3 regions of the Streptomyces sp. NPDC060209 genome follow, and region 3 is predicted to be linked to each of the others. Evidence: riboswitches for the same ligand, from Rfam matches in the RefSeq annotation. Region 3 holds a riboswitch; each other region holds the start of a gene.

Region 1 (9,608 bases), on a different contig from region 3:
CCCGGGTCGCCGCGGTAGGCCAGGTCGAGCACGGGAAGCTGCTGGTCGTGGAGGAACCCCATCACGTTCATGGGGTGATCCCTGGTGGTGCCGAGACCGTGCACGGTGATCACCCAGGTGTCGCGTGCTCCGGGCACGAACCAGGCGGGCAGGGCACCGAGTTCTCCGGGGACCTCCACCTCCTTGTACGCGAGTCCGAGGGCGGCGAGCGGGTCGCCGCGGTGGAGCTCCGGGGTGAGGCGCACCCTGGCACCCGGTTTCAGGCTGCCGAGGGTCACGCGTTCCAGCCGGCGTACGACGGTGTCGGCGGAGGCCGCGGCGTTACCGGGCAGCTGTTCGATCACCGGGCCGGCCACCGCGTGGACGCCGCGGCCGGCCAGTCCGTACGTACCGGGGCGCAGCGCGGAGAACGAGCGGGTCAGGGTGATCTGCCCTGCCGCGGTGGCGTGCACGGTGAGACGCCGGTCGGCCGGGAAGGGACGTGGCGAGGGCGCCCCGAGGGCGGCGTCGCTGGCGTAGCGTCCGGCGGCGACCGCTGCCGCGCCGGCGCCGAGGATCGAGGTGGCGGCCACTGCTGCCGCTGTTGCCGGGCGCACGGCTCCAGTGTCCTGGGCCAGGGCGCCGACTGCCAGTGGGCGTCGGCCGTACGGTGCGGCGCCGGGCTCAGCCGGGCTGGCCGTACCCCTCCAGGGCGTCCTGCACGTCGCGCAGCTGGGCCGGGGTGAGGAGGGTCGGCCGGTGGCCGGGCACGGAGCTCGCGGTGAGCCAGAGCCTGCACATCCATTCGAGCTGGGCGGTGCGGTCGTAGGCCTGGTCGAGGGAGTTCCCGTAGGTGACGGTGCCGTGGTTCTGCAGCAGGCAGCCGGTGCGGTCGCGCAGGGCGGCCAGCATGTTGTCGGCGAGCTCCTGGGTCCCGTAGCGCGCGTAGGCGGCGGTGCGGACGGGGCCGCCGAGCACGGCGGCGGCGTAGTGGACGAGGGGCACCTCGGCGACGAGGGTGGAGACGGCCGTCGCGTGCACGGCGTGGGTGTGGACGACGGCCGCGGCGTCGGTGCCGCGGTAGACGGCCAGGTGGAGCGGGAGCTCGCTGGTCGGGACCAGGTCGCCCAGGACCTGTCGCCCTTCGAGGTCGACGCCGACCGCGTCCCTTGGCCCGAGCCGGTCGTAGGGCACCCCGCTGGGGGTGACCAGGACGACTCCGCCGACCCGGGCCGACACATTGCCCGAGGTGCCGACGACCAGCCCGTCCGCCGCCGTCCGCCGTGCCGTCGCGACGACGCCGTCCCACGCCTGTCGGATCGCGTCCTTGTCCATGTCACTCATGCGGGGATCCTAGAGTCACGTGACCGATGTCTCCCCAACGGGGCATATCGGTCGTGACCGGGACCACCCGCGCGGGGCGGCGGCCGGGCGCCGCACCGGCGGCGGCGGTCCGCCCCACTCCTCGCGCACACAAGCGGAACCCGCGTACGCGATTGGGGTCACCATGCCGCCCTGCCCAGTTCATCTTCCGTTCACCCTGGTTGCTTACGTTCCACGTGCCAATGACGTCGAACGATTGCCTGGGTAAATGGAACACATCACGCTGCTGCTCGCGATCGTGATCGTGACAGCTCTCGTGTTCGATTTCACGAACGGTTTCCACGACACCGCCAACGCGATGGCAACCACCATCTCGACCGGCGCTCTCAAGCCCAAGACAGCGGTGGCCATGTCCGCCGTTCTCAACCTCGTCGGCGCGTTCCTGTCGGTGGAGGTCGCCAAGACGATCTCCGGCGGGATCATCAATGAGAACGGCCTCAGAACCGAGGTCATTTTCGCCGCGCTCGTCGGCGCCATCCTGTGGAATCTGCTGACCTGGCTGGTCGGCCTGCCCTCCAGTTCCTCCCACGCACTCTTCGGCGGCCTCATCGGCGCCGCGGTGATGTCGGCCGGCTGGTCCTCGATAAACGGCGGCACCGTGGTCACGAAGGTCCTGCTGCCCGCGATCGCCGCGCCCGTGGTGGCCGGTATCGCCGCGCTGCTGGCCACGAAGCTGACGTACCGCCTCAACCGGAAGATCACCGACGAGGCCCAGCTCAAGTCGACCGCCAAGGGCTACCGCGCCGGCCAGATCGCCTCGGCCGGTCTCGTCTCGCTCGCCCACGGCACCAACGACGCGCAGAAGACCATGGGCATCATCACCCTGGCCCTGGTCACCGGCGGCGTCCTCTCCCCCGGCTCCAACCCGCCGGTCTGGGTCATCGCCTCCGCCGGTATCGCCATCGCGATGGGCACCTACCTCGGCGGCTGGCGCATCATCCGCACCATGGGCAGCGGCCTCACCGATCTGCGTCCGCCGCAGGGCTTCGCGGCCCAGACGAGCGCGGCCACGGTCATCCTGGCCTCCTCGCACCTCGGCTTCTCCCTCTCGACCACCCAGTCCTGCTCCGGTGCCGTGATGGGCGCGGGCCTCGGACGCAAGGGGGGCGTGGTCCGCTGGTCCACCGCCACCCGGATGTTCGTCGCCTGGGGTCTGACGCTGCCCGCCGCCGGTCTGATGGGCGCAGGCGCCGAGTTCCTGACCAAGCAGGGCCCCTGGGGCGTCGCGGTGGTCGCAGTACTCCTCGTCGCGGGCTCCGGCGCCATCTGGCTGCTGTCGCGCCGCAAGCCTGTCGACCACACGAATGTCAACGCGACCGCGGACGAGCCCGCGGGCGTCGTCACGACCGCCATCGCGGCCGTCAGCCCGCCGCCCGCGGGCATGAGTGTGCCGGACCTCAAGACCACCATCCACGCCCCGGCCACGACGGCCGAGACCCCGGCCGACCGACCGGCCACGGTGTAAGGACAGATCCGCATGAACATCGACTGGGCAGCTCTCGCTTCCGTCTTCGGCGTCAGCCTCGTGATCACCGTCGCACTGGTCGGCCTCTTCACCCTCGGCATCACCGGCCTCGCCAAGCAGACATCGACGGCGCAGGGCGGCGGTGCCGGTGCCCTGGCGCGCACCGGCGCGTACGCCTGCTTCGCGCTGTGCGCGGCGGCGGTCGCGTACGGGATCTATCTGATCGTCGCCTGACCCGCCGGGCGGACACGCATCGGGCCGGACACACCGCGTGTGTGTCCGGCCCGATGTGCGTCTCAGCACACTGAAGCCTCGCAGGTCAACGGCAGGTTGACGGGCCTTCACGGGGCGTGGTGGACTGCCGGAGCCATTTACGGCGACAGGAGAGGAAGCCGGTGCGAATCCGGCGCGGTCCCGCCACTGTCACCGGGGAGCAGCCTCCACACGGAAGTCACGGTCCGCCACCGCGGACTGGAAGGCCGGAGGAACTGCGGATCCGGAAGCCAGGAGACTCTCGTCGCCGGTCACGTCGAACCAGGGCGCGGACCCTGAGTGAGGACATACGCCATGTCTGGCTGCCCTGCGTCGGTCGCTGCACCACCTGTCGACAAGGTCCTTCGAGGCGCGACGGCCGGCTGAGCGGTGCGAGCGGACCGCATCTTCGCGTACGGCGCCGCCGCCGGTCTGATCGGCGACCTGCTGCTCGGTGATCCCCGGCGGGGTCACCCCGTCGCCGTCTTCGGGCGCGCCGCGGCGGGCGCCGAGAGCCGGCTGTGGCGTGATCACCGCGGCTGGGGCGCCCTGCACACGCTCGTCTGCGCCGGGGGTGCCACGGGCGCCGCCGCACTGGCCGCCCGTGCCGTACGGAACCGTCCCGCCGCGGCCGTGGCACTGACCGCCGCCGCCACCTGGTCCGTCGTCGGGGGCACGTCGCTGGGCCGTGAGGCCCGCGCCATCGGCGGGGCCCTGGCCGCGGGGGACATCGAGCTGGCCCGGGAGCGGCTGCCACATCTGTGCGGCCGCGACCCACAGGCCCTGGACGCGCCCGGGATCGCCCGCGCGGTGGTGGAGTCCGTCGCCGAGAACACCTCCGACGCCGTCGTGGGGGCCCTGGTGTGGGGCGCGCTCGGCGGAGTGCCCGGGCTGATCGGCTTCCGGGCCGTCAACACGCTCGACGCCATGGTCGGGCACAAGTCGCCCCGCCACCGGCGCTACGGCTGGGCGTCGGCCCGGCTCGACGACGTCGCCGGCTGGCCCGGGGCACGGCTCACCGCTGTGCTCGCCGTCGCGGCCGGGGGACGCCCACGCGCGGCCGTCCGGGCCTGGCGGGCCGACGCCGGGCGGCATCCCAGCCCCAACGCGGGCCCGGTGGAGGCCTCGTTCGCGGGAGCGCTCGGCGTGCGGCTCGGCGGCACCCTCGCGTACGGCGGGCGGGTCGAGCACCGGCCGGTGCTCAACGGCGGGGCCGGCCGGGACGTGCGGGTCACGGACATCGAACGCGCGGTGCGGCTGTCGCGCCGGGTGAGTGTGCTGGCCCTCGCCGTGTGTGCGGCGGGGCGGCTGGCCATGGGACGGAGAGCCACATGAGCGGCGGACTGCTGGTCGCTGGAACCACTTCGGACGCGGGCAAGAGCGTCGTCACGGCCGGGATCTGCCGGTGGCTGGTGCGCCGGGGGGTGAAGGTCGCTCCGTTCAAGGCGCAGAACATGTCGCTGAACTCGTTCGTCACCCGGGAGGGCGCGGAGATCGGCCGGGCCCAGGCGATGCAGGCGCAGGCCGCCCGGGTGGAGCCGTCGGCGCTGATGAACCCGGTGCTGCTCAAGCCCGGCGGCGACCGCTCCAGCCAGGTCGTCCTGATGGGGAAGCCGGTCGGCGAGATGAGTGCGCGCGGCTACCACGGGGGGCGGCAGGAGGCGCTGCTGGGGACGGTCGTGGACTGTCTGGAGCAGTTGCGGGGCACCTATGACGCAGTGATCTGCGAGGGGGCGGGCAGCCCGGCCGAGATCAATCTGCGGCGCACGGACATCGTGAACATGGGCATCGCGCGGGCCGCGCGCTTTCCCGTGCTGGTGGTCGGCGACATCGACCGGGGCGGCGTGTTCGCCTCGTTCTTCGGCACGACGGCGCTGCTGAGCCCCGAGGACCAGTCGCTGATCGCCGGATACCTCGTGAACAAGTTCCGTGGTGACGTGTCGCTGCTGGAGCCCGGTCTCGACATGCTGCTCGGGCTCACTGGGCGGCGGACGTACGGGGTGCTGCCGTACGCCCATGGGCTGGGCATCGACGAGGAGGACGGGCTGCGGGTCTCGATGCGCGGCACCGTACGGGAGTCGGTCGTGGCGCCGCCGCACGGCGAGGACGTGCTGCGGGTCGCGGTGTGCGCCGTACCGCTGATGTCGAACTTCACCGATGTGGACGCTCTGGCGGCCGAGCCGGGTGTCGTGGTGCGGTTCGTGGACCGGGCGGAGGAGCTCGCCGACGCGGATCTGGTGATCGTGCCGGGGACGCGTGGCACCGTGAAGGCCCTGGCCTGGCTGCGCGAGCGGGGGCTGGCCGACGCTCTGCTGCGGCGGGCCGCCGAGGGGCGGCCGGTGCTGGGGATCTGCGGCGGGTTCCAGGTGCTCGGTGAGCGCATCGAGGACGACGTGGAGTCGCGGGCCGGCCTGGTCGAGGGGCTCGGACTGCTGCCGGTGCGGGTCCGCTTCGGCCGGGAGAAGGTCCTGGGCCGGCCCGCCGGGGCGGCGCTCGGGGAGCCGGTGGAGGGGTACGAGATCCACCACGGGGTCGCCGAGGTGAGCGGGGGCGAACCGTTCCTGGACGGGTGCCGGGTGGGCTCGGTCTGGGGGACGCACTGGCACGGCTCGCTGGAGAGCGACGCCTTCCGGCGGGCGTTCCTGGGTGAGGTCGCGCGGGCCGCGGGGCGGCGGTTCACGGTGGCGCCGGACACGAGCTTCGGGGCGTTGCGGGAGGAACAGCTGGACCGGCTGGGGGACCTGATCGAGGAACACGCGGATACGGACGCCCTGTGGCGGCTCATCGAGACCGGCGCGCCGGAGGGGCTGCCGTTCCTCGCGCCGGGAGCGCCGCCCGCTCCTGTGCCGGGCTCCGCTGCCCGTACGCCCGAGGGGCGCGAGGAAGGTCCTCGACCGCCGGACGGGCCGGCTGCGGCCGGACTTGATCGTGCAGATGTCATCGCTACAGAGGAGGCTTCGTGAGTACGCCGTATCCCTTCACCGCCATCGTCGGGCAGGACGATCTGCGGCTCGGGCTCCTGCTCAACGCCGTCAGTCCCGCCGTCGGCGGCGTTCTTGTCCGGGGCGAGAAGGGCACCGCCAAGTCCACCGCCGTACGGGCGCTCGCCGCGCTCATGCCTGAGGTCGCGGTCGTGGCGGGGTGCCGCTTCTCGTGCGACCCGGGAGCGCCCGATCCGGCGTGTCCCGACGGGCCCCACGAGGCGGGGACGGGCGTGTCGCGTCCGGCGCGGACCGTGGAGCTTCCGGTCGGCGCGTCGGAGGACCGGCTGGTCGGGGCGCTCGACATCGAACGGGCCCTCTCCGAAGGCGTGAAGGCCTTCGAGCCGGGGCTCCTCGCCGACGCCCATCGCGGGATCCTGTACGTCGACGAGGTCAATCTGCTCCATGACCACCTGGTGGACCTGCTGCTCGACGCGGCGGCCATGGGCGCCTCGTACGTCGAGCGCGAAGGTGTCTCGGTCCGTCACGCGGCACGTTTCCTGCTGGTCGGGACGATGAACCCGGAGGAGGGCGAGCTCCGGCCGCAGCTGCTGGACCGCTTCGGGCTGACCGTCGAGGTGGCCGCCTCGCGTGAGACGGACCTGCGCGTCGAGGTCGTGCGGCGGAGGCTCGCCTACGACGACGATCCGGCTATGTTCGCCGCGCGGTGGGCCGGCGAGGAGGCCGCGTTGCGTGAGCGCATCGTCGCCGCGCGCGCCCTGCTCCCCCGTGTGGTGCTCGGCGACGGCGTGTTGCGGCAGATCGCGGCGACATGCGCGGCGTTCGAGGTCGACGGGATGCGTGCCGACATCGTCATGGCCCGTACCGCGACGGCGCTGGCCGCGTGGGCGGGACGCGAGGAGGTCGTCGCGGACGACGTGCGGCAGGCCGCGCTCCTGGCACTCCCCCACCGGCGCCGGCGCAATCCGTTCGACGCGCCGGGACTGGACGAGGACAAGCTGGACGAGGCCCTCGACGAGGCGGCTGACGAGCAGGGCGGGGGCGACGACGATCCTGACCCCGACGGGCCCGGCGGCGGGGTGCCTCCGCAGGGCGGCGGCCCCGACGACGGCGGTACGGACGCTGGTGGTCACGACGACGCCGGTGACGACGCGCCGGGCCGGGAGGAGACCGGGAGCGGCGGCGCCCCCACCCCGGGCGGCGGCGCCGGAGAGCAGCAGCCCGTACGGGCCGGCGAACCGTTCCGTACGAAGATGCTCAGCGTGCCCGGTCTGGGCGAGGGCGCGGCCGGGCGTCGGTCCCGGGCGCGTACCGAACACGGCCGGACCACCGGATCGCGGCGGCCCGAGGGGGCGCTGACGAAGCTGCACCTGGCGGCGACCGTGCAGGCGGCGGCGCCGCACCAGCGTGCGCGCGGGCGGTCGGGGCGGGGTCTCGTCGTACGGCGTGACGATCTGCGGCAGGCGACGCGGGAGGGGCGCGAGGGCAATCTCGTGCTGTTCGTCGTCGACGCCTCCGGGTCCATGGCGGCCCGGCAGCGGATGAGCGCCGTGAAGGGGGCGGTGATGTCACTGCTGCTGGACGCGTACCAGCGCAGGGACAAGGTCGGTCTGGTCACCTTCCGGGGCAAGGACGCCGAGGTGGCGCTGCCGCCGACCTCGTCGGTCGACGCGGCGGCCGCACGGCTTGAGTCGCTGCCGACGGGCGGGCGCACCCCGCTGGCCGCCGGACTGCTCAAGGCGCACGACGTGCTGCGGGTGGAGCGGCTGCGTGATCCGTCGCGGCGGCCGCTGCTCGTCGTGGTGACGGACGGCCGGGCGACCGGCGGCGTCGATCCGCTGGCGCTGGCGGCGCGGGCCGGGCGGCTGCACGCCTCCGAGGGCACCGCGTCGGTCGTCGTGGACTGCGAGTCGGGGTTCGTACGCCTCGGTCTCGCCGCACAGCTCGCCCGGGATCTGGGAGGCAGCGCGGTCTCGCTCGACGAGCTGCGCGCCGACTCGATCGCCGGGCTGGTCAAGGACATCACTGCTGCCGGGAGGGCCGCGTAATGCCACAGGGACAGCCTGTATCGGTACCGGACGACGGGCTGACGACACGTCAGCGACGTAACCGTCCACTGCTGTTCGTCCATACGGGCATCGGCAAGGGCAAGTCGACGGCGGCCTTCGGGCTCGCCCTGCGGGCCTGGAACCAGGGCTGGCCGATCGGAGTGTTCCAGTTCGTGAAGTCTGCGAAGTGGAAGGTCGGCGAGGAGAACGCGCTGAAGGTGCTCGGGGCGAGCGGCGAGGGCGGCAGTGTCGACTGGCACAAGATGGGCGAGGGCTGGTCGTGGGTCCAGAGGGACAATCAGCTGGACAACGAGGAGAAGGCCCGCGAGGGGTGGGAGCAGGTCAAGCGTGACCTGGCCGCGGAGACCTACAAGCTGTACGTGCTCGACGAGTTCGCCTATCCGATGCACTGGGGCTGGATCGACACCGACGAGGTCGTCGAGGTGATGCGTGACCGTCCGGGCACGCAGCACGTGGTGATCACGGGGCGGAACGCACCGCAGAAGCTGATCGAGGCCGCCGACCTGGTGACCGACATGTCGAAGGTCAAGCACCCGATGGACGCGGGCCAGAAGGGCCAGAGAGGCATCGAGTGGTGAGTGTTCCTCGTCTGGTCATCGCCGCACCCGCCTCGGGCAGCGGCAAGACCACGGTCGCCACGGGCCTGATGGCGGCATTCGCGGGGCGTGGCCTCGCGGTGTCCCCGCACAAGGTGGGGCCCGACTACATCGACCCGGGTTACCACGCGCTGGCCACCGGCCGCCCGGGGCGCAACCTCGACGCGTACATGTGCGGGCCCGATCTGATCGCCCCGCTGTTCACGCACGGTGCGAGCGGCTGCGACCTGGCTGTCGTCGAAGGCGTGATGGGGCTGTACGACGGGGCGTCGGGGCAGGGTGAACTCGCCTCGACCGCCCAGGTGTCCAAGCTGCTGCGTGCGCCCGTCGTGCTGGTCGTCGACGCGTCCTCGCAGTCGCGTTCGGTCGCGGCCCTCGTGCACGGCTTCGCCTCATGGGACCCGGAGGTGCGGATCGGCGGGGTCATCCTGAACAAGGTGGCCTCCGACCGCCATGAGGCGCTGCTCCGGGAAGCGCTCGACGAGTCCGGGCTGCCGGTGCTCGGGGTGCTGCGGCGGGCGCCGCAGGTGGCGACCCCTTCGCGTCATCTGGGCCTGGTGCCGGTTGCCGAGCGGCAGACCGACGCACTCGACGCCGTAGGGGCGATGGGTGACCGCGTCCGCGAGGGCTGCGATCTGGACGCCCTGATGGCGCTGGCCCGCTCGGCACCGGATCTGTCCGACGAGGCTTGGGAGCCGGAGCAGCACCCCCGGCCGGAGGCCCGGCCCGTGGTGGCCGTGGCGGGCGGTGCGGCGTTCACCTTCGCCTACGCGGAGCACGCCGAGCTTCTGACGGCGGCGGGCGCGGAGGTGGTCGTCTTTGATCCGCTGCACGACGAGAAGCTGCCCACGGGCACGGCGGGGCTGGTCATCGGCGGCGGCTTCCCCGAGGTGTACGCGCCGGAGCTGTCGGCGAACGAGCC
Region 2 (9,608 bases), on a different contig from region 3:
CCACGAACTGCGTCGACGGGTCTCCCAGCTCACCGGCTTCACCCGCCCGGTCAGTGACGGCAGCCTCTACCCGGCCATGAACCGGCTCGCCAAGCTCGGTCTGCTGGAGCGCCGGGCCGACCCGCGAGCGGGCGCCGCCCGCTACGTGCTCAGCCTGACTGCGGCCGGTCGCGCCGACATGCTGAAGCGGCTGCGTGAGCCGGCCGAACACGAGATCACCGACTTCACCCGGTTCTCCACGATCCTGGCCTTCCTCTCGCAGCTGCCCGACGCCACCGAGCGGAACGCGGTCCTGCGCCGCCGCCTCGCGTTCCTGGAGGAGCCCGCCGGCTTCTTCTACGACGGCGACCGCCCGATGACCGCCGAGCAGATCACCGATCCGTACCGGCGCGGCCTGCTCCTCACCGCCCGCGCCACCAGCCGGGCCGAGCGCGCCTGGCTCCGCGAAGTCCTTGGCGCGGAAGCGCCCGACCGTCCCTGAAAGACACGGAGGTACGTCCATGCTCGCGTCCTGGTACGAACGGCAGGGTCCGGCCGCCGACACCCTGCACGTCGGGGAACTGCCGGACCCCGAGCCCGGCCCCGGCGAGGTCCGCGTGCGCGTGACCGTGTCCGGCGTCAATCCTGGCGACACCAAGAAGCGACGCGGCTGGCTCGGCTCGTCCATGCCGTATCCCCGGGTGATCCCGCACAGTGACGCCGCCGGAGTCATCGACGCCGTAGGAAGCGGTGTCGACGCACACCGGGTGGGCCGGCGGGTATGGGTGTACGGCGCCCAGTCCTACCGGCCCTTCGGTACCGCCGCCCGGCACACGGTCGTACCGGACCTGCAAGCCGTGCCACTTCCCGACCACCTCGGCGACGAACTCGGGGCGAGCCTCGGCATCCCCGGCATCACCGCCCACCGCGCCGTGTTCGCGGACGGCCCCGTCGACGGCCGGCTCGTCCTCGTACACGGTGTCCTCGGCGGCGTGGGCTCACTCGCCGCCCAACTCGCCGGCTGGGGCGGAGCCACCGTCATCGGCACCGTGCGCCGCGCCGGTGACCTGAACAGCGTCGACCCGGCCCTCGTCCCCCACGCCGTAGCTCTGGACACGGAGGACCCGGCGGCAGCGATCCGCGCGCACGCTCCGGACGGCGTGCACCGCGTCATCGAAGTGTCCCTGTCGGCCAACGCCGACCTCGACAACGCGGTCACCGCACCCGATGCCGTCATCGCCGCCTACGGAACCCACGACGACCGCACAGAACTCCCCTTCTGGCCAATGCTGTTCAACAACATCACCCTGCGCCTGCTCGGCAGCGACGACTTCCCGCCCGAGGCCAAGCGCCAGGCCGCCCGCGACCTCACCGCCGCAGCCGCCGTCGGCGCCCTCCGCGTCGACATCGCCGACCGCTACCCGCTCCAGGACATCGTCGAGGCCCATGACCGTGTCGATGCGGGCGTGCGTGGCCGGGTGCTGGTCTCCGTCCCTGACTGACGCCATCTGATCGTGCCGTCCGGTCGGTGTGATGCCGACATGGGGAGCGGCCCGGCTTCTCCGTCTACGCGGCGTCGACACGACACCATTGTGCGGGTGCTACTTCATCAGTAGTGCGACTCTGGAACAGGTGCCCGTTCGCGCTACTGCCGCGAACAATTCTGCGCGGTCACGACCGGCGGTAGCGCGGTTCTCTCGGCCGTCGAGAAAGGTGTTCGTCGATGAACAGCGCGGGAGCGGAACGGGCACGGGTGCTGGGAGAGCTGATCGCAGCGAGTCATCTGATGACTTTGGAGCAGTTGCCCGGCACGGTGGCGTCGCACGCTGCCCGGGCGGGCTGGCCCCGGGTGCTGATCTATCTGGCCGATCTGCAGCAGGAGCGGCTGCACCTGCTTGTCGGCAATCTTGACGTCGGCCGCCCCGGCGCCGACGTTCCGGTTGATCTGTCCGTCGAAGGGACCGTGGCCGGGCGGGCCTTCCAACTGGGACAGGTCTTTCCCACCTCGGCTTCCGCGAGGGGGCAATGGTGGGTCCCGCTGCTGGACGGCGCCGAGCGTCTGGGTGTGCTCCGGGTCGGCGTGCCGGGCGCACGGATCGAGGCGGACGAGGATCTGAACAGGCTCGCCGGACTGATCGCCCTCCTCCTGGAGAGCAAGCGTGGGACGAGCGACTCGTACTCCCGGTTGGTCCGCCGTCGGAAGATGAACGTAGCGGCCGAGATGGAATGGCAGCTGATGCCGCCGCGCACTTTCGCCACCGACCGAGTCCTGATCAGCGCGGTCATGGAACCGGCCTACCAAATCAGTGGCGATGCCTTCGACTATGCGCTGGCCGGGGAGACCGTGCATCTTTCCGTCTTCGACGCCATGGGCCACGACACCGCCGCCGGATTGACCGCCAACCTCGCGTTGGGCGCCGCCCGCAATCATCGCCGCCAAGGGGCTGACCTCCTTCAGACAGCCGAAGGCGTCGCGGACACCCTGACCGGGCAATTCGCGGGCAGCCGCTACGCCACAAGCATCCTGGCCGACCTTCATCTGGCCACCGGCGTGCTGACCTGGACGAACTACGGCCACCACCCCCCGGTTGTCATCCGCGGCAACCGTACCGTCGTGCACCTGTTCTGCCCGCCCGCGCCCCCCATGGGAACCGGGCTGGGCGTGCCAGGCACCGTACGCCACGACCAGCTGGAACCTGGGGACCGTTTGCTGCTCTACACCGACGGCATCACCGAAGCGCGCAACCGAGAAGGGCGGGAATTCGGTCTCACCGGCCTGACCGACTTCCTCATCCGCCACCACACAGACGGCCTTCCCGTACCGGAAACCCTCCGGCGGCTGATCGGGCACCACCTGGCCCACCACTACGACCGCCTGAACGACGACGCCACGGTGATGCTCCTGGAGTGGCACGGCCCGACCCCCTACCAACCCACCCAGTTGCAGGCGCTGACAGGTTTGCCCCCCACCTCCGACGCGGAGGCGATCGCCTCCGCATGGGCCCAGCAACCCGCTGACGCCGCCGGCACCGGTGGGGCCGGGAAGCTTCCCGTCAGTCCGCCGAACAGAACGTGACGAGTGAGTCGGCCGGCCGGCCCGGGCAGCCTCACCATGCCTCTGAACTGTGCACATACCCGAGCGTGAGACCTTGGGCTTGAACTGGAAGGCAGCATGCTGACCAGTCGTTCTTCCTGTATCGCCGCCTCGGGTACTCGCATCGGAGGCTTCCCCGGCCTCATCACGATGTTCCGGCGCGATGCCCAGGGGGCGGTGCATGGAAGAGCGGAAACGCCCTGGTGCGCCGTACCTGCGCTGGCCGCATCACGTCCAGCAGTGACAGCATTGGAGAGGCGGACAACCGAACAGCGTGAGGAGCAGCGATGCGTACTCGCCCGTCCGACGTCACGCAGGATCCGAGGACGGTCGTAGGTCTGGACGGCTCGGAGCATGCCTGGGCCGCCGCGCTCTGGGGTGCGGCCGAGGCGGCGCGGCTTCACCGAGGCCTGTCGCTCGTGCACGCCGCGGACCTGGACCGCCTGGACCGGTTCGCTTCGTTCGAGACGTCCGAGCACGTACGGGACACCGGCAACGCCTTGCTGACGAAGTCGGCGGAACAGATCCGGCAGCGATTCCCCGATCTCGACGTCACTGTCAAGTTGAGCCGCAGGAAGCCGGTTCCGGCCCTCCACGCTTCGGTCCGGCCTGGCGGCACGATCGTCGTCGGCAGCAGAGGGAGCGGTGGGTTCGGTCCCCTCCTGCTCGGATCGGTCGGTCTGGGGGTCGTCATCGGCAGTCCCGCGCCCGTCGTCGTCGTCCGTGGTGAGCTCGAACGCGAGGACGGCACGCCCGTCACGGCTGCCGTACGGGACGAGCACGACGCGCAATGGCTGGTCCGCGCCGGACGCGAAGCCGAGGCCCGCAACAGCCCTCTTCGGTTGGTGAGCGTCCGGAACCTGCTGGCCAGGTTCGGCGAGCGTCAGGCCCCGCGCGATGACGCCGAGCGACCTGGGGCTCCTGGCGAGCAGCTGCTGGTCGACCTGGCCTCCCGGGTCCGCGAAAGCAGCCCCGGCCTCACCGTGCAGACCGAGGTGGTCACGGCCCGGTCCACAGCGTCCGCCCTCGTCGAGGCGAGCCGGCACGCAGATCTCCTGGTGATGGGGAGCCATGAGCGGCGCAGTGCCTCCGTCCTGGGGCTGGGCCACGTCGTGCACACGCTGCTGCACCACTCCCACTGCCCGGTCCAGATCGTGCCCTACCGGCGTGAGGAGAGGGGAGTCGTCGAGGAAGGGCTCAGGGAGGACGAAGGCTGATATCGGCTCCGCGGGGCGAGCGCGCGCTCGCCCGGACCGAGGAGGGACCATGCAGAGCGATCCACGGATTCTGACTCTGGACGGACCCGTGGTCGTCGGAACCGACGGCACCAAGGACGCGGCCCGGGCTGTCCGCTGGGCGGCTTCCGAGGCGGATTCCAGGGGCCGGCCTTTGAGCATCGTCCATGCCACCAGGACCGAATCAGGGCATGCTCATCTGTCCGGCAGCGGGGTGCAGCGGGCGAAGGGCCTTGCCGCCGAGGTGCTGGCCGAGGCGGCGGAGATCGCGAGAGAGACCGCTCCCGGTCTCACGGTCTCAACCACGGCATGCCCGTACGAGACAGCGTCCTGCCTTCTCGGCGAGGCCGGCAAGGACGGCACGGTCGTCGTGGGGACCCGTGGGCACGGAGGGTTCCTGGCCCTGCTGGTGGGCTCCGACGCTCTGCGGACAGCTGCCCGGGCACATGTGCCGGTCGTCGTGGTGCCGCGGCAGGAGCACAGTCGGCCGACGGAGGTCGTCCTGGTCGCCGCACGGGACGAGCGGGACCGGGAAGCGGTACGCCTCGCCGCCGACCTGGCACTGCGTCGCGGTGCGGCGCTGCGCGTGTTCAGTGCCTGGATCTTCCTCGAGAACGTCGGCAGCATGGCGACGATGTTCGGCGATCCTGCCGATCTCGCGACGGCGGAGGCGGCGGAAACCACACGTGTCGTCGCCGAACTGCGGGCCGACCATCCCGGTCTTCCGGTGTCCCACGACATCGTTCGAGCGGCATCGGCCGCCGCCGTGCTGGTGGCGGCCACCTCCGACGCCGACGCGGTGGTCATCGGTTCGCGCAGGCGGTCCTCCCCCGTCGGCGCTCCTCTGGGACACGTGACGCACGCGGTCCTGCACCACTCGCACTGCCCGGTGCTCCTCGTCCCGCTCTCCCACCGGGGCTGACTCCCACCGTACCGGGCACACCTGCGTGACGGCCGGACGGGTCGTCGACGTGACACTCCACGGGTACGGGCGCGTGGGGCCTGCTTGTCAACGCCCCCCACCTGCCACTACTGTCGCCACGCCTTGGTGAACGGGAAATCGGTGTGATGCCGGTGCGGCCCTCGCCACTGTGATCGGGAAGTCCGGCTCCGGCCCTCACGGGCAGCCACTGGGTCCTTGTGACCCGGGAAGGCGGAGTTCGGGCGGTGGTACCCGTAAGCCAGGAGACCGGCCAAGGCACTTCAACCATCCACGAGGTGCTGGAGAGGGTCTGCTCAGTCATGCACATAGCCGAGGGTTTTCTGCCTCCGGCGCACGCGATCGCCTGGGGTGTCGCGTCCGCGCCGTTCGTCGTCCACGGAGTCCGGTCACTCACGCGTGAAGTCAGGGAGAACCCTGAGAGCACGCTGCTTCTGGGGGCTTCCGGGGCCTTCACGTTCGTTCTTTCCGCATTGAAGATCCCCTCCGTGACGGGAAGTTGCTCGCATCCCACGGGTACGGGTCTGGGCGCCATCCTGTTCCGCCCGCCGATCATGGCGGTGCTGGGCACCATCACCCTGCTGTTCCAGGCCCTGTTGCTCGCCCACGGCGGCCTGACCACGCTCGGCGCCAACGTCTTCTCGATGGCGATCGTCGGGCCCTGGGCGGGGTACGCGATCTACAGGCTGCTGCGCCGGTTCGACGTGCCGCTGATGGTGGCGGTGTTCTTCGGCGCGTTCGTCGCCGACCTGTCCACCTACTGCGTCACCAGCGTGCAGCTGGCACTCGCCTTCCCGGACCCGAGCAGCGGTTTCCTGGGCGCGCTCGGCAAGTTCGGCTCCATCTTCGCGGTCACCCAGATCCCGCTCGCGGTGAGCGAGGGGCTCCTGACCGTGCTGGTGATGCGACTCCTGGTGCAGTCCAGCAAGGGGGATCTGACCCGGCTCGGCGTGTTCCTCGCCGGCAAGCAGGCCCGGACCAGGACGGCCGAGACCGAGGCGGTGGCCCGATGAACAAGAACACGAAGATCAACGCCCTGCTCCTGCTCGTCGTGGCCGCGCTGGCCGTCCTGCCCCTGGCCCTCGGCCTCGGCGACGGCGAGAAGGAGCCGTTCACGGGTGCCGACGCCCAGGCCGAGACGGCGATCACCGAGATCGATCCCGATTACGAGCCCTGGTTCTCTCCGCTGTACGAACCGCCGTCCGGTGAGATCGAGTCGGCGCTGTTCGCCCTTCAGGCCGCGCTCGGCGCGGGTGTCCTCGCCTACTACTTCGGCCTGCGGCGCGGGCGTCGTCAGGGCGAGCTGCGCGCGACCGCGGGCGGCGGCGGGGCCGAAAGCGGCGCCGGTGAGACCACGGCCCGAAGGACCTGAGCGCACGTGCTGCCGATCGACGCGGCGGCGCACAGCAGTCGCTGGCGCCGCCGCCATCCCGTGGACAAAGCCGTGCTCGGCCTGGGACTCACGGTGCTGGCCATCTCCCTGCCCCCCTGGCCCGGCGCGGCCCTGATCCTCGTCGCCGCCCTGGCCGTACTGCTGGGGCCGGCGGGGGTTACCGCCCGCCATCTGTGGCGGGCGTACCGGGTGCCCCTGGGTTTCTGCGTCACCGGGGCCGCCACACTCCTCGTACAGGTCGGCGGGCCGGAAGGGCTCGTCACCCTGGCCGACGGGGGGCCGGTCCGCGCCGGTGAGCTGCTGCTGCGCACCTCGGCCGCGTCACTCGGGGTGCTGCTGTTCGCCTTCACCACCCCGATGTCCGACCTGTTGCCCCGTCTGGTCAAGGCGGGGGTGCCCGCGCCGGTCGTCGACGTGGCCCTGGTGACCTATCGCATGAGCTTCCTGCTCCTCGACTCGATGCGCCGGATCCGGGAGGCCCAGGCGGCCCGGCTCGGGCACACGACCCGGGCCGCCACCTGGCGGTCCCTGGCGGGCCTCGGGGCCACCGCGTTCATCAGAGCCTTCGACCGCGCGGCACGGCTCCAGGCGGGACTGGCCGGGCGCGGGTACGACGGAACCCTGCGCGTCCTGGTACCCGAGGCTCGTGTCTCCGTCCGGTTCGTGGCCGTGAGCGTCGCGCTGCTCGCGGCCCTCACCGCCCTGACCTTCGTCCTGGAAAGGCCGCTGTCATGAGCGAATCCGTGCTGCTCGCCCTGCGGGGCGCGTCCTTCGCGTACGAGGAAGGCCCTGCAGTGCTCAGTGGCCTCGACTTCGAGGCTCACGAAGGGCGTGCGCTCGCCCTCCTCGGCCGGAACGGCAGTGGGAAAACCACGCTGATGCGGCTCCTCAGCGGCGGACTGCGCCCACGGGACGGCCAGTTGACGGTCGAGGGCCGTCCCGTCACGTACGACCGAAAGGGGCTCACCAGGCTGCGTACCAGCGTCCAACTGGTGGTGCAGGACCCGGACGACCAGCTGTTCGCCGCGTCCGTCTCCCAGGACGTGTCGTTCGGACCACTGAATCTCGGCCTGCCCGACGCCGAGGTACGCGCCCGGGTGGACGAGGCGCTCACCGCCCTCGACATCACCGCGCTGGCGGACCGGCCCACCCATCTCCTCTCCTACGGACAGCGCAAACGGACCGCCATCGCGGGCGCGGTCGCGATGCGGCCCCGTGTGCTGATCCTCGACGAGCCGACCGCCGGGCTCGATCCGGACGGCCAGGAACGACTGCTGGACACACTCGGCGTTCTCCGGGACGGCGGCACCACCGTCATGATGGCGACCCACGACGTCGATCTCGCCCTGCGCTGGGCCGACGACGCCGCACTCCTCACCCCGGCCGGTGTCCGCGCCGGGCCCGCGCCCGCGATGCTGGCCCGTACCGATCTCCTGCGGGAGGCGGGGCTTCGGCTGCCGTGGGGCATCGCGACCACTCAGCTGTTGCGCACACATGGCCTGTTGGGCGAAGCGGAACCCGGCCCGCGTACCCCCGAGCAGCTCGCGGCGGGCTTCGCCCCGCAGGCGTGCGCCGGACGGGCATCGACCGACGGCTGACGCCCCTGAGGCCGGGGCCGGCCGGCCCCGGCCTCGCCGGGGTGCCCGGAGCGCGATCGACGGCATCCCGGCCCCGGGGCCGAGCGGGCGAGGGTGCCGGCGGGGCGATTCCGAGGGTCCGGGTGACGGACGGATATATGAGGACGAGCGACTCCGTACGCCGGCGGGGCCGCTGCGGACGGGGGCCGTCCGTACGACTCCGCGAAAGTCGCCGTGTCCACCTCAGGCGACAAAGTCCGCGCGTGAGCACGGCGCCGAGCTCACGAAGCGTGTACTGATCCGACGACCTATCAACTAAACGTCAGCCGTCTTTCCCGCGGGTTAACACACACGCACAGGCGAACCACTGTGCGAATATGACGCGCGACTCCCGAACGGCATATGCATGAGCCACGCAGTCGCGGATGATCTCAAATAGTGAGAACCGAACGTGAGGCACATCCCCAGGCCACAGAGGTTCGGCGAATGATTCAGCTCGTTGGGCATCGACTTTCGGACTCTTCACAAAGGGTTAACTCCATAATCCCTCCGGCCTGTTAGCGTCCCTAAGGAAGAGTGAAGTCCATGAGGAGGTGAAGCGTGCGCGTGGCGGCAGTCCGGTTCGTGCTCGCGTTCCTGATGGGCTTCCTATTGGCCCCGCACTCCGGCACGCCGTCGACGGATGCACACGCGTCCGCCCCGGGAATTCGGGCGGACAGCCTTCCGAATGCGACCGCCGGAGAGGCGCACGTCGCCTACGGCACGTGCGGCACACCCGATCGCGGGGGTGACCCGAACGGCCTTCTTCGCCATCGCGACCGGCATCGCTCCGCGACCGTTCCCGCTCCTGAGGCACCGCCACGTTCCGCGGTGACGAGCGACGTCGGCGGCATGCTCGGCCCCGCGGCCGTCGCTGCGATGGGCAACGCGCACCACACCTCCAGATCCTCGACCGCACACTCCTCCCCCGTGCTCCAGGTGTTCCGCTGCTGAGCTGACCCGAGGCATTGGGCGTGCTGCCCCCCTGCCCGCACTCCTGCGGGACTCATCGACGGGGGGTCATGCCGACCTGCCCTCCAAGCCCCAGTTCTCGTACGCATACCGACGCGCCGCACTCGGGCGCGCCAGGAGGAACCACTGGCATGCAATCCCACGTCGATCACCACGCGGACCACGCGGTAGAAGCACCGCACATCAGCGACAGCGCCGTCTGGGCACCCCCGCCCGGCGACGTGCGCTCGGCCCCCTTCCGCACGGGATGAGGGCCGCCATGGACCGCGTCACCAAGTTCCCTCACCTGCGGCAGGACTTCGCCGCGTCACTCGTCGTCTTCCTCGTCGCTCTGCCCCTGTGCGTGGGCGTCGCCGTCGCCTCGGGGGTCCCTGCCGAG
Region 3 (9,608 bases):
GCGGTCCGGTGGACTTCTCGTACGAAGCACTGCGCGCCCTGCCGTCCGTCACCCGCACCGCGTTCATCGAGTGCGCGGGCAACGGCCGGAGCTTCTTCACCTCGCAGCAGGGCCAGCAGGTCAGCGGCACGGCGTGGACCCTGGGTGCGATCGGGACGGCGCGCTGGCGCGGGGTCCGGCTCGCCGAGGTGCTGCGCCGGGCAGGCATCGGCGGGAACGCGGTCGACGTACTGCCCCGCGGCCTGGACGCGGAGGTCGTCAGCGACGGGACGAATCTGGGCCGGGTGCGCAGGCCCCTGCCGGTGGCGAAGGCCCTGGACGACGTACTGCTCGCGTACGAGATGAACGGGGAGCCGCTGCCGCCGGACCACGGAGCTCCGGTCCGGCTGATCGTGCCGTCCTGGGTCGGCATAGCCAACATCAAGTGGGTGGGCGACATCGAGGTGAGCTCGGAGCCGCTGCTGAGCCCTTGGAACACGGGCCTCTACCGGCTCTTCGGTCCCGGATACCCGCCCGAGGGCAGCGCGCCGCTGACCCGTCAGACGCTCAAGAGCGCGTTCGAGCTCGCGCCGGGCGCCTCGTTCGCCGCCCACCGCAGGCATCTGCTCACCGGCCGTTCCTGGTCGGGCGGAGCGCCGGTGCGCTCGGTCGAGGTCAGCACCGACGGGGGCACCCGGTGGCGTCCTGCGCGGCTGCGCGACGAGCCCAGGCCCGGGAGCTGGGTCCGCTGGACCGCCGACTGGGTTCCGAAGGAGGCGGGCCCGGGCGTGCTGCTCGCGCGGGCGACGGACCGCTCGGGCCGCACCCAGCCGGCGACGACCGCCCACAACACCCAGGGCTACCTCTTCGACGCGGTGGTGAGGCACCCGGTGACCGTGGTCTGAGCGGCTACTCGGGGCGGCCGGCGTAGTACGTGGCGATCATGTCCTGGCCGCCGTGTCCGGCCGCCTCCGCCCGGGTGAACCGTTCGGCGGAGGCGGCGACCAGGTCGAGCTTCACCCCGGAGGCCTCGGCCGCGTCGAGGATCAGCCGGGAGTCCTTGAGCGCGGTGGAGAGCGCGAAGCTCGGGCTGAGATCGCCGGAGAGCACCGCCGCGGACTTGCCCTGGAGGTACGGGGTGTCCAGCGGGCCGCCCTTCATCGCGTCCAGGAAGAGCTGCGGGTCGAGCCCGAGTCCCTCGGCGAGATTGAGGCATTCCGCCACGCTGTTGACCATGTTGATCACCCAGGTGTTGGCGACGAGCTTGAGCCGGGTGGCGGCTCCCGGTTCCTCCCCGATCCACACGGTGCGCTGCCCGATCGCCTCCAGGACGGGCAGTACGGTCGCGCGGGCACCGGACGGGCCGGAGACGAACACGGTGAGTGCGCCCTGCTCCGCGGGCTGCTTCGTGCCGGAGACCGGGGCGTCGAGGTAGACCAGCCCCAGTCCGGCGGCCCGGTGCACGAGGTCGGTCGTGGCGTCGAGGCCGACGGTGGAGCTCTGCAGCCAGACCTGTCCCGGGCGCAGGCCGGGTGTCGCGGCGGTGAGGGTCTCCGCCACGGACCGGCCGTCGTTCAGGGCGGTGAGGACGACGTCGGCTCCGCGTACCGCTTCCTCGGCCGTGTCCGTCACCGTGGCGCCGTGGGTCGCCAGCGGCTCGGCCCTGGACCGCGTGCGGTTCCAGACCCGGACGGGCAGCCGGTCCCTGAGCAGGCTGCGGGCCATCCCGGATCCCATGATGCCGGTGCCGAGGACCGCGACGATCGGTGCGCCCGGGGCGGATGCGGTGGTCATGGGGAGGTTCCCTTCGTCGGTGCGGCGTGGTCCGGGGACCGGTGGGTCTCAAGACTGCCGCAGCGCGCTCTCCAGTACGGCTCGGTGCACGGCTCTGGCGAGTCGCGCGCCCCAGCGCGAACGTGGTCCGGCGAACGGTTCGCCCGGCTGCCCTCCCGGGTCGGGCGCGGCGACGCACACCGCGTCCGTCGGCGTCCCGGAGCAGTCGAGTCCGGCGTCGACGAGAGCCTGGACCTTCGCCTCGGTGGCGGTGGCCACCGCGTTGACCAGGGCGGCGTCGGAGAGCGCAACGGGGACGGTGACGACGATGTTGACGGTGCCGGGCGGCAGCGGGCCGTCGGAGCCTTCGGCCGGGGCGGCGGCCCATCCCCGCACACCGAGGCCACCGGTGACGGTCGCGGTCACGCCGCCGTCCTCGGCGACGGTGTACGCGGTGACATCCGCGGCGGTCATCAGCCCGGCGCCCGGGCCGTCGAGCGCCTCGGCCGCCGCGATCTCCGCCAGGTGCCGGTCGGGGTCGAGCCGGGGATAGCCGCCGGGCACCTGGGCGTTCAGGATCCAGGCGCGCGGACCGATCCCGCCGCCGAGCACGGCGCTGCTGCACACCCGCCAGCCGGGTCCCAGCCGCCAGACCAGATGGTGCAGTCCGAGGCCGTCCTCCTGCCGGGCCAGCAGCTCGCCGCCCTGCCGGGGCACGCTGATGCCTACGGATCCGATGGCGCACCCCCCTGTCAGGCCTGCCGACGATCGGCGGCGGCGCGTCGATCATACGGTCGTGCCAGGGCCGCATCTCCGGCGCACCCGGGAGAGTGCTCACTCGAATGGCGTAACGCGTGTGGCGGACCGAGACACGCGTGAAACGGCGCCACCGCCCCTCCCCGGTGTCCTGCGCCGCTCGCCGCCCAGGCCGGGAAGTTGCAGCGTCCAACCGGGTGAGGCGCGATGGAATCCGGACGCGCCTTCCCTGCTGGACCCAACCGCAGGACGCGCCCGGGCGAGGAGGAATCGGCCATGGGAGCCGCTGACGGTTTCACGGATTCCGGAGAACTCGACGGTCTGACCGTCTACGACAGCGACGGCGAGAAGGTCGGCACAGTGGGGCGGGTGTACGTCGACGACGACACCGGCAAGCCCGACTGGATCACGGTCAAGACCGGCATGTTCGGCATGAAGGAGAGCTTCGTACCGCTTGCCGGAGCCCGCCGTGTGAGTTCCGACCTGCACATCTCGCATCCGAAGGACCGCGTCAAGGACGCCCCCAGGGTGGACGCGGACGCGCATCTCTCCGTATCGGAGGAGGAGGAGCTCTACCGGCACTACGGGCTGACCAGGAAGGGCACCGGTCACGCCGGAGCGGGCGGCGACGCGCGCACGACGTCCGGGACCGGAACGGCTGCCATGGGTGCCGCGGGTGCGGCCGGAGCAGCCGGTGCGGCCGGCAAGGCCAAGACCACCGGCACCCCGGCCGGCATGGGCACCACCGGTGCCGGCATGGGCAGGCATCGCGACACGGAGGCTTCCTCCACGTCCCGCCCGATGGCGGGAGCCGGAGCCGAGCGGGCCGCCGCGGGTGCCGGCGGCCGGGAGGAGATGGTCCGGTCCGAGGAGCAGCTCCAGGTCGGAACGGAGGAGTACGAGAGCGGGAAGGCGCGCCTGCACAAGTACGTCGTGACGGAGAACGTCACACGGACGGTGCCGGTGTCCCACGAGGAGGTACGCGTGGTGCGCGAGCCTCTGCAGCCGGGCGAGAAGGCGACAGGCGCGAAGGGCATGAACGACCTCGGCGAACAGGACGTCGAAGTCACCCTGCACGCCGAACGCGCCACCGTCCGCAAGGAGGCGGTCCCGGTGGAGCGGGTCCACCTCGAAACCAGCAAGGTCACCGAACAGAAGGAAGTCTCCGCCGAGCTCCGCAAGGAGAAGATCGACTACGCGGACGGCAAGGACACGGGCAGCGACAAGGACATGGGCGGCGAGTACGGCCAGGGACGGCGTCGCTGACCCCCTCACACAGCGGCGAAAGGCCGCGCGACAGTAGCGAGGGGCGGACCCGGGCGGTTCACGGGCCCGCCCTCTCGTCGCACTTCCGCCGTAGGCGGACGGCTTCTCCCGGCAGGAAGCGCACCGAGGGGCGCCCGTCCGGCCCTTCCGGCGTCACCACCGCGCGTACACGGTAGACATCCGCGATGAGTTCCTCGGTGATCACCTCCGAGGGCGTTCCGCCGGCCACTACCCGGCCTTCCTTCATGACCGTCACCCGGTCGCAGAACATCGCGGCCAGATTGAGGTCGTGCAGCGCGACAACCGCGGTCACGGGCAGCGCGGCGACCAGGGACAGCAGCTCCAGCTGGTGCTGGATGTCCAGGTGGTTGGTGGGTTCGTCCAGCAGGAGCTCACGCGGCTCCTGGGCGAGGGCGCGGGCTATCTGGACCCGCTGGCGTTCACCACCGGACAGGGTGTGCCAGGACTGGGCGGCGCGGTCGGCGAGACCGGTGCGCGCCAGAGCCTCGCGCACGGCGTCCTCGTCCCCGGGGCCGGGCGCGGACCAGGCGCGCCGGTGCGGGATGCGGCCGAGCCGTACGACGTCCAGGACGCTCAGGTCGACCTGGGTGACCGCGTGCTGGTCGACGACGGCCACGCGACGGGCCACTCCTCGCCGGCCGGTTTCGGCGAGCGTGCGGCCGTCGAGGGTCACGACGCCCGCTCCGGGGGCGAGCACACCGGCCATCACCCGCAGCAGCGTGGTCTTGCCGGAGCCGTTCGGTCCCAGGAGGCCGACCGTGGCGCCGGGCGGCGGCGCGATGCTCACCCCGTCCAGGACCACTCTCCCGCCTGCCTCCCTGCTGACCCGCGCCGCCCGCAGGCCGTCGCCGGGTGTGCCTGTCCCCTGCTGCTCCCGGGTCATGCGCTCCTCCGGGTGCGGTAGAGGACCAGGACGAACGCGGGCACCCCGATGAGGGAGGTGACCACCCCGACCGGGACCTCCTGCGGATCGAGGACGGTCCTGGCCAGGGTGTCGACCCAGACCAGGAACACGGCTCCGGCGAGCGCGGTCACCGGCAGCAGCCTCCGGTGCCCCGACCCGGTCAGCGCCCGGGCGGCGTGCGGCAGGACGAGGCCGACGAACCCGATGGCGCCCGCCGAGCTGACGAGGGCCGCGGTCAGCAGTGCGGTCGTGCAGAGCAGCACGATCCGGGTGCGTGCCACGTGCACCCCGAGGGCGGCGGCGGCGTCCTGGCCGAAGGCGAAGGCATCGAGGGTACGGGCATGGCCGAGGCAGATCAGCAGGGTCACGGCCAGCACGGCGGAGCACATCCACACATCGGTCCAGCCGACCCCGCTCAGCGAGCCGAGCAGCCAGAAGAGCACGCCCCGGGTCTGCTCGGCGTCGGCGGCGGTCATCACGACGAAGGAGGTGAGCGCGGAGAAGAGCTGCATGGCCGCGACCCCGGAGAGCACGACCCGGTCGGTGGATCCGCCGAGTGTGTGGCTGAGCAGCAGGACGAGTACGAACGAGCACAGGGCCCCGACGAAGGCACCGCCCGAGACCGGCACCGCTCCCCCGCCGACGCCCAGGACGACGACCACGACCGCCCCGGTGGACGCCCCCGAGGACACTCCGAGGACGAAGGGGTCGGCGAGCGGGTTGCGCAGCAGCGACTGCATCACGGTGCCGCACACCGCGAGCCCGGCCCCGCACACCGCGGCGAGCAGGGTGCGGGGCATGCGCAGATTCCAGATGATGCCGTCCCGGATCGGGGTCAGCCGCCCGTCGCCGAGGCCGAGGTGCGAGGCCACGGCGGACCAGACGTCCGGGACGGAGATCCGGGCGGGTCCGATCGTGACGGCGACCGCGACGGACAGGAGCAGCAGGGCGACCCCGGCGCTCCACAGGAGGCCGTCGCGCAGGATCCGGGCTCCGGCGGCAGTCCGGGCGGGGGGCGGCGGCTCCGCGCGTACGTCCGGAGCGTGTTCGGTCCTCGTCACCCCGCGAGTCCGAACGAACGCAGCCCCGCCGCGACGCGCTCCACGCCCTCCACGGTCCGGATGGTCGGATTCATGGCCTGGCCGCTGAGCAGGACGTACCGCTTGTGCCGGACGGCGTCCATGTTCTTCGTGGCGGGGTTGGACTCCAGGAACGCGATCTTCTTCTCGGCGCTCTCGGCCGTCTGCGACTTGCGCGTCAGGTCGCCGACGACCAGCACGTCGGGGTTGCGGTCGGCGACGGTCTCCCAGTTGATCTGGGGCCATTCCTCGTGCGTGTCGTCGAAGACGTTCTTCGCGCCGAGCTCCTCGGTGATGATGCCGGGGGCGCCGCAGCAGCCCGCCAGATAGGGGGCCTCGGCATTGGCGAACCAGTAGAGCAGGGTGGCGTCGGACGCGTCGATGTCCGCGGTCGCCTTGTCGATGCGGCCCTGGAGACTCGTGACCAGTTCCTCGCCCCGCTCCGGGACGCCGAACACCTTGGCGAGGTCGCGCACTTCGCCGTAGACGCCGTCCATGGTCAGGGGCTCGGTGCGGGAGCCGTCACTGCTGCCGGTGTTGTCCTTGCCCGCGCAGTCGGTGGGTGAGAGGTACGTCGGTACGCCCAGCTCCTCGAACTGGTCGCGGGACGCCACACCGCCCTTGCCGAGGGTGGATTCGAACGAGGCACTGACGAAGTCCGGTTCCTCGGCGAGGACCTTCTCGGATGAGGGCTGGTTCTCGGCGATGCGGGGCACCCTGGCTTCGTCCTTCTCCAGGCCCTTCATCACCGGGTCCGTCCAGGTCGCGGTGCCGGCGAGCCGGTCGGCGAGGCCCAGGGAGAGCAGGATCTCCGTCGATCCCTGGTTGAGGGAGACGGCGTGACGCGGTGCCGCGTCGACGGTCACCGTGCGGCCGCAGTTCTTCAGGGTCACGGGGAAGCCGTCGGCCGCGCCGTCCGGTGCGGCGCCGTCGGACGTATCATCCCCTCCGCCGCAGGCGGTCAGGAGGACAAGTCCCGCGATGAGCAGGGCGGTTCGGCGTACGGTGCTGGCTATGGGCGGCACGGAGTCCCTCGGCGTCTCTGGGCTCATGCGCGAAGCCCGGTACGGTGTTCCGCCCCCGGTGCGGAAGCGGGTGCCAGCAGGTCTTCGGACTCGGATTCGTCCGGACGGAGCGCCTTCCCGGTGCACCCGAGGGTGTCCCAGTGGCCGTGGCCCCGCCCGTCCCCCTCACCGCTGCGCGTCAGCTCCGGATTCGCACCGGATTCCCTGACTCCACGTGGAGTGTGACTGGCGTCTGCAAGTTATCACGCGGCGTGTCGGCGGCCTCGGGGGCCGTCGCCGGTACGGCGGGCGGGCGTCTTCCCCCCGTACCGGCCGGCTGTCGGGCGGGTCAGCGCTTGGGGTGAACCGATTCGCCGCGGTCCGTCCGCGGCTTCCCGGCCCTGCGGGCGAGCACGGACGTCGTGCCCCAGTAGGCCAGCAGGACGGCGCGCAGACCCAGGATCTCCAGGCGCTCGCCCAGCCGCTCGCACACCGCCCGCTCCCTGCGTGCGGCGCTCATCGGGCGTCTGCCGGGACGGTGTTCCAGGGGGCCTCGGGATCGTCGTACGCGTCCGCGTAACCGGGGCCGGCGATCGGCCAGTCGGCGAGCAGCGCCTCGGGCAGGGCGAAGGAGTCGGCCAGTTCCGGGGCGTGCCCGGCGACGGCCGCGATCAGCTCCTCGGTGGTCTGCGCCAGGGCCTCGACCTGATCACCGCTCAGGAGACCGGCGGCCAGCAGATCACCGCTGTTGCGGGCCAGCCACTCGACGGCGAACAGCCGCTCAAGCTCTCCCAGCCGGTCCCTGGCGGCCCCTTCGGGCAGCGCCGCGCGGGCCTCGGCGTAGGCCTCGGCGGCCTGCCTGTACGCATAGGCCTCGACCCCGCGCAGGGCGGGACCCGAGGCCGCGTTCCATCGTCCGAGGTTGTCGGCGTCGGGCTCGCGCAGCGCGCGCTCCCTGGCCCGGGCGAACCAGATGTCCTGGAGCGAGGCGAGGAGTGCGCCGAGGAAGTCCGGGTCGGCCAGGTCGCCGGCGCACGGGGCCCGGACGTCCTCACGGCCGGGCTCGGCGGCGAAGAGCATGTCGGCAGCCGCCTTGGCGTACAGGGCGATGTTGTCGCCCTCCGCCGTGATGGCTCCCTCCACGCCCGTGACGAGTTCGGTCATGCCGTTGTTCTCCAGCAGTGCCTGCGCGCCACAGCGTTCACGGCTCTCGACGATGACGTCACGGGCCCGCCAGGTGATCCATGCCTTGGCGACATCGACGAGCGTCCCCGCGTCCGTCCGGCCCTCCTCGTCCGTACAGGCCTCCCACCGATCCTGTGCCCTGCGGTACAGCAGGCTCATGGCGAAGACGGTGGCCATGGCCGAGGCGAGCGGCCCGTGGTGGGTCCGGTGGGCGTTGACGGGCACCGGCGGCGTGCCCCGGGTCCCGGAGATCATGCGGTGGCCGCCGTAGCGCACGGCGACCGCCAGGGTCGCGCGGGCCGAGCCGGCCGCGCAGGCGCTCATGGAGATCCGGCCGGGCATGACCCGCCCGATGGAGGTCAGGAAGCGCCGCCGCCTGTCGCCCGGTCCGGTTCTGAACTCCTCCGGGGCGTCGCCCTCCTCACCGGATCCCAGCAGAGCGTCCCTCGGGACGAAGAGCCGGTCGAACGAGGTCAGGCAGTGGTCCACCGGACTGCCCATCCGTGCGGGAAGCCGCCGCACCCGGATGCCTGGCAGCGCCTGCACCTCGTCGGTGAGCGGCACCAGGAAGAGGCGTACGCCGTGGTCCGACCCTTCGGCCACCAGACGCGCCGCGACCAGTCCGGACTTCGCTCCGCCCGCCGGACTCGTGTTGGGCATGAACTTCTGCGCGCCGGCGTTCGGGGTGTCCAGGACGAAGCCGTCGCGTTCACGGTCGTACGTCGCGGTGGTCTCCATGGCCGCCGCGTTGTTGCCGTGCGCCACCTCCGTGCAGAGGAAGGTGCCGATGCGCCGCATCGTCAGATAGTCCGACAGGTCGCGGCGGCCCACGCAGTCGTGGTCGAGGAGGCTGCCGAGGAAGAGGTTGTAGTGGATGCCCGCCACGGTGGTCAGTGCGGGGTCCACCGGCCCGAGCCAGGCGTGCAGGGCGGCCAGCGCTCGTGGGTCGGCGGCGAGTCGGGCTCCGCTGTCGAGCGCTCGGTTGAGGATCCGCAACCGGTCGTAAGCGAGCTCCAGTCGCTCGTCGGGCGTTCCACCAGCGGGGCGGCGGAACGGTTCTGTACTGATCAGCCGCTGCCAGAAGCCGTGTTCGCGGCGGAATTCCGGACCGAGGAGGACGCCGGTCAGCAGTTCGGTCGTGGACGGTGGGACGGTGTCGGTAAGGGTCACGGTCATAACGAAATCAACGACCGGGGTACGGACGAGGACACCCTGGGCGCCCCTACCGCTCCGGGACGGGCAGAGCGGCCAGGGCAGCCTCCAGCTCCCCCTCGTCGGGAGGCAGGGCCCCGGCCCGCGCGACTGTCACGGCGGCAGATGCCACGGCGTGGCGCAGCACGTCGCCCAGGACGGCGGTGTCCAGGGAGCGCAGCCGTGCGCGGCCCTGCGCTCCGAGCAGTCCGTACGAGGCCAGGGCGTGCAGGGTGCCGGACATGAAGGCGTCGCCCGCCCCCACCGTGTCCGCGACCTGGACGGGCGGCGCGCCGATGCTCACCGCCGAGCCCGGCAGGAACGCCGTTGCCCCTCCGGCGCCCCGGGTGACCAGAACGACCGCCGGCCCGGAGCGCAGCCACCGCCCGGCGGCCTCCTCAGGGGTCTCGTCCGGGTAGAGCCATCGCAGGTCCTCGTCGCTGGCCTTGA

What was found. Region 3 has a riboswitch for cobalamin ahead of ACFWFI_RS26555 (ABC transporter substrate-binding protein). Riboswitches for the same ligand answer to the same signal wherever they lie in the genome.
Region 1: linked by a shared signal. The riboswitch ahead of ACFWFI_RS18070 (cobalamin biosynthesis protein) and the one ahead of ACFWFI_RS26555 (ABC transporter substrate-binding protein) in region 3 are both predicted to bind cobalamin.
Region 2: linked by a shared signal. The riboswitch ahead of ACFWFI_RS34535 (energy-coupling factor ABC transporter permease) and the one ahead of ACFWFI_RS26555 (ABC transporter substrate-binding protein) in region 3 are both predicted to bind cobalamin.

Annotation. Positions count from the first base shown of each region.
Region 1 covers NZ_JBHWZS010000083.1:18,036-27,643, forward strand. Annotated here, with positions in the region: gene ACFWFI_RS18050 (alpha/beta hydrolase) at 1-596, opposite strand, end outside; gene ACFWFI_RS18055 (class II aldolase/adducin family protein) at 664-1,323, opposite strand; gene ACFWFI_RS18060 (inorganic phosphate transporter) at 1,571-2,827, shown strand; gene ACFWFI_RS18065 (hypothetical protein) at 2,840-3,061, shown strand; cobalamin riboswitch at 3,212-3,341, shown strand; gene ACFWFI_RS18070 (cobalamin biosynthesis protein) at 3,470-4,414, shown strand; gene ACFWFI_RS18075 (cobyric acid synthase) at 4,411-6,042, shown strand; gene ACFWFI_RS18080 (putative cobaltochelatase) at 6,039-8,069, shown strand; gene cobO (cob(I)yrinic acid a,c-diamide adenosyltransferase) at 8,069-8,668, shown strand; gene ACFWFI_RS18090 (cobyrinate a,c-diamide synthase) at 8,662-9,608, shown strand, end outside.
Region 2 covers NZ_JBHWZS010000280.1:279-9,886, forward strand. Annotated here, with positions in the region: gene ACFWFI_RS34510 (PadR family transcriptional regulator) at 1-481, shown strand, start outside; gene ACFWFI_RS34515 (NADPH:quinone reductase) at 501-1,481, shown strand; gene ACFWFI_RS34520 (PP2C family protein-serine/threonine phosphatase) at 1,733-3,055, shown strand; gene ACFWFI_RS34525 (universal stress protein) at 3,361-4,290, shown strand; gene ACFWFI_RS34530 (universal stress protein) at 4,340-5,230, shown strand; cobalamin riboswitch at 5,338-5,521, shown strand; gene ACFWFI_RS34535 (energy-coupling factor ABC transporter permease) at 5,551-6,261, shown strand; gene ACFWFI_RS34540 (energy-coupling factor ABC transporter substrate-binding protein) at 6,258-6,620, shown strand; gene cbiQ (cobalt ECF transporter T component CbiQ) at 6,627-7,376, shown strand; gene ACFWFI_RS34550 (energy-coupling factor ABC transporter ATP-binding protein) at 7,373-8,239, shown strand; partial or broken gene ACFWFI_RS34555 (SulP family inorganic anion transporter) at 9,489-9,608, shown strand, end outside.
Region 3 covers NZ_JBHWZS010000161.1:7,807-17,414, reverse strand. Annotated here, with positions in the region: gene ACFWFI_RS26585 (sulfite oxidase) at 1-884, shown strand, start outside; gene ACFWFI_RS26580 (NAD(P)-dependent oxidoreductase) at 889-1,773, opposite strand; gene ACFWFI_RS26575 (adenosylcobinamide amidohydrolase) at 1,822-2,445, opposite strand; gene ACFWFI_RS26570 (PRC and DUF2382 domain-containing protein) at 2,785-3,774, shown strand; gene ACFWFI_RS26565 (ABC transporter ATP-binding protein) at 3,833-4,678, opposite strand; gene ACFWFI_RS26560 (FecCD family ABC transporter permease) at 4,675-5,760, opposite strand; gene ACFWFI_RS26555 (ABC transporter substrate-binding protein) at 5,757-6,830, opposite strand; cobalamin riboswitch at 6,861-7,048, opposite strand; gene ACFWFI_RS26550 (hypothetical protein) at 7,132-7,302, opposite strand; gene ACFWFI_RS26545 (acyl-CoA dehydrogenase family protein) at 7,299-9,143, opposite strand; gene ACFWFI_RS26540 (carbohydrate kinase family protein) at 9,190-9,608, opposite strand, start outside.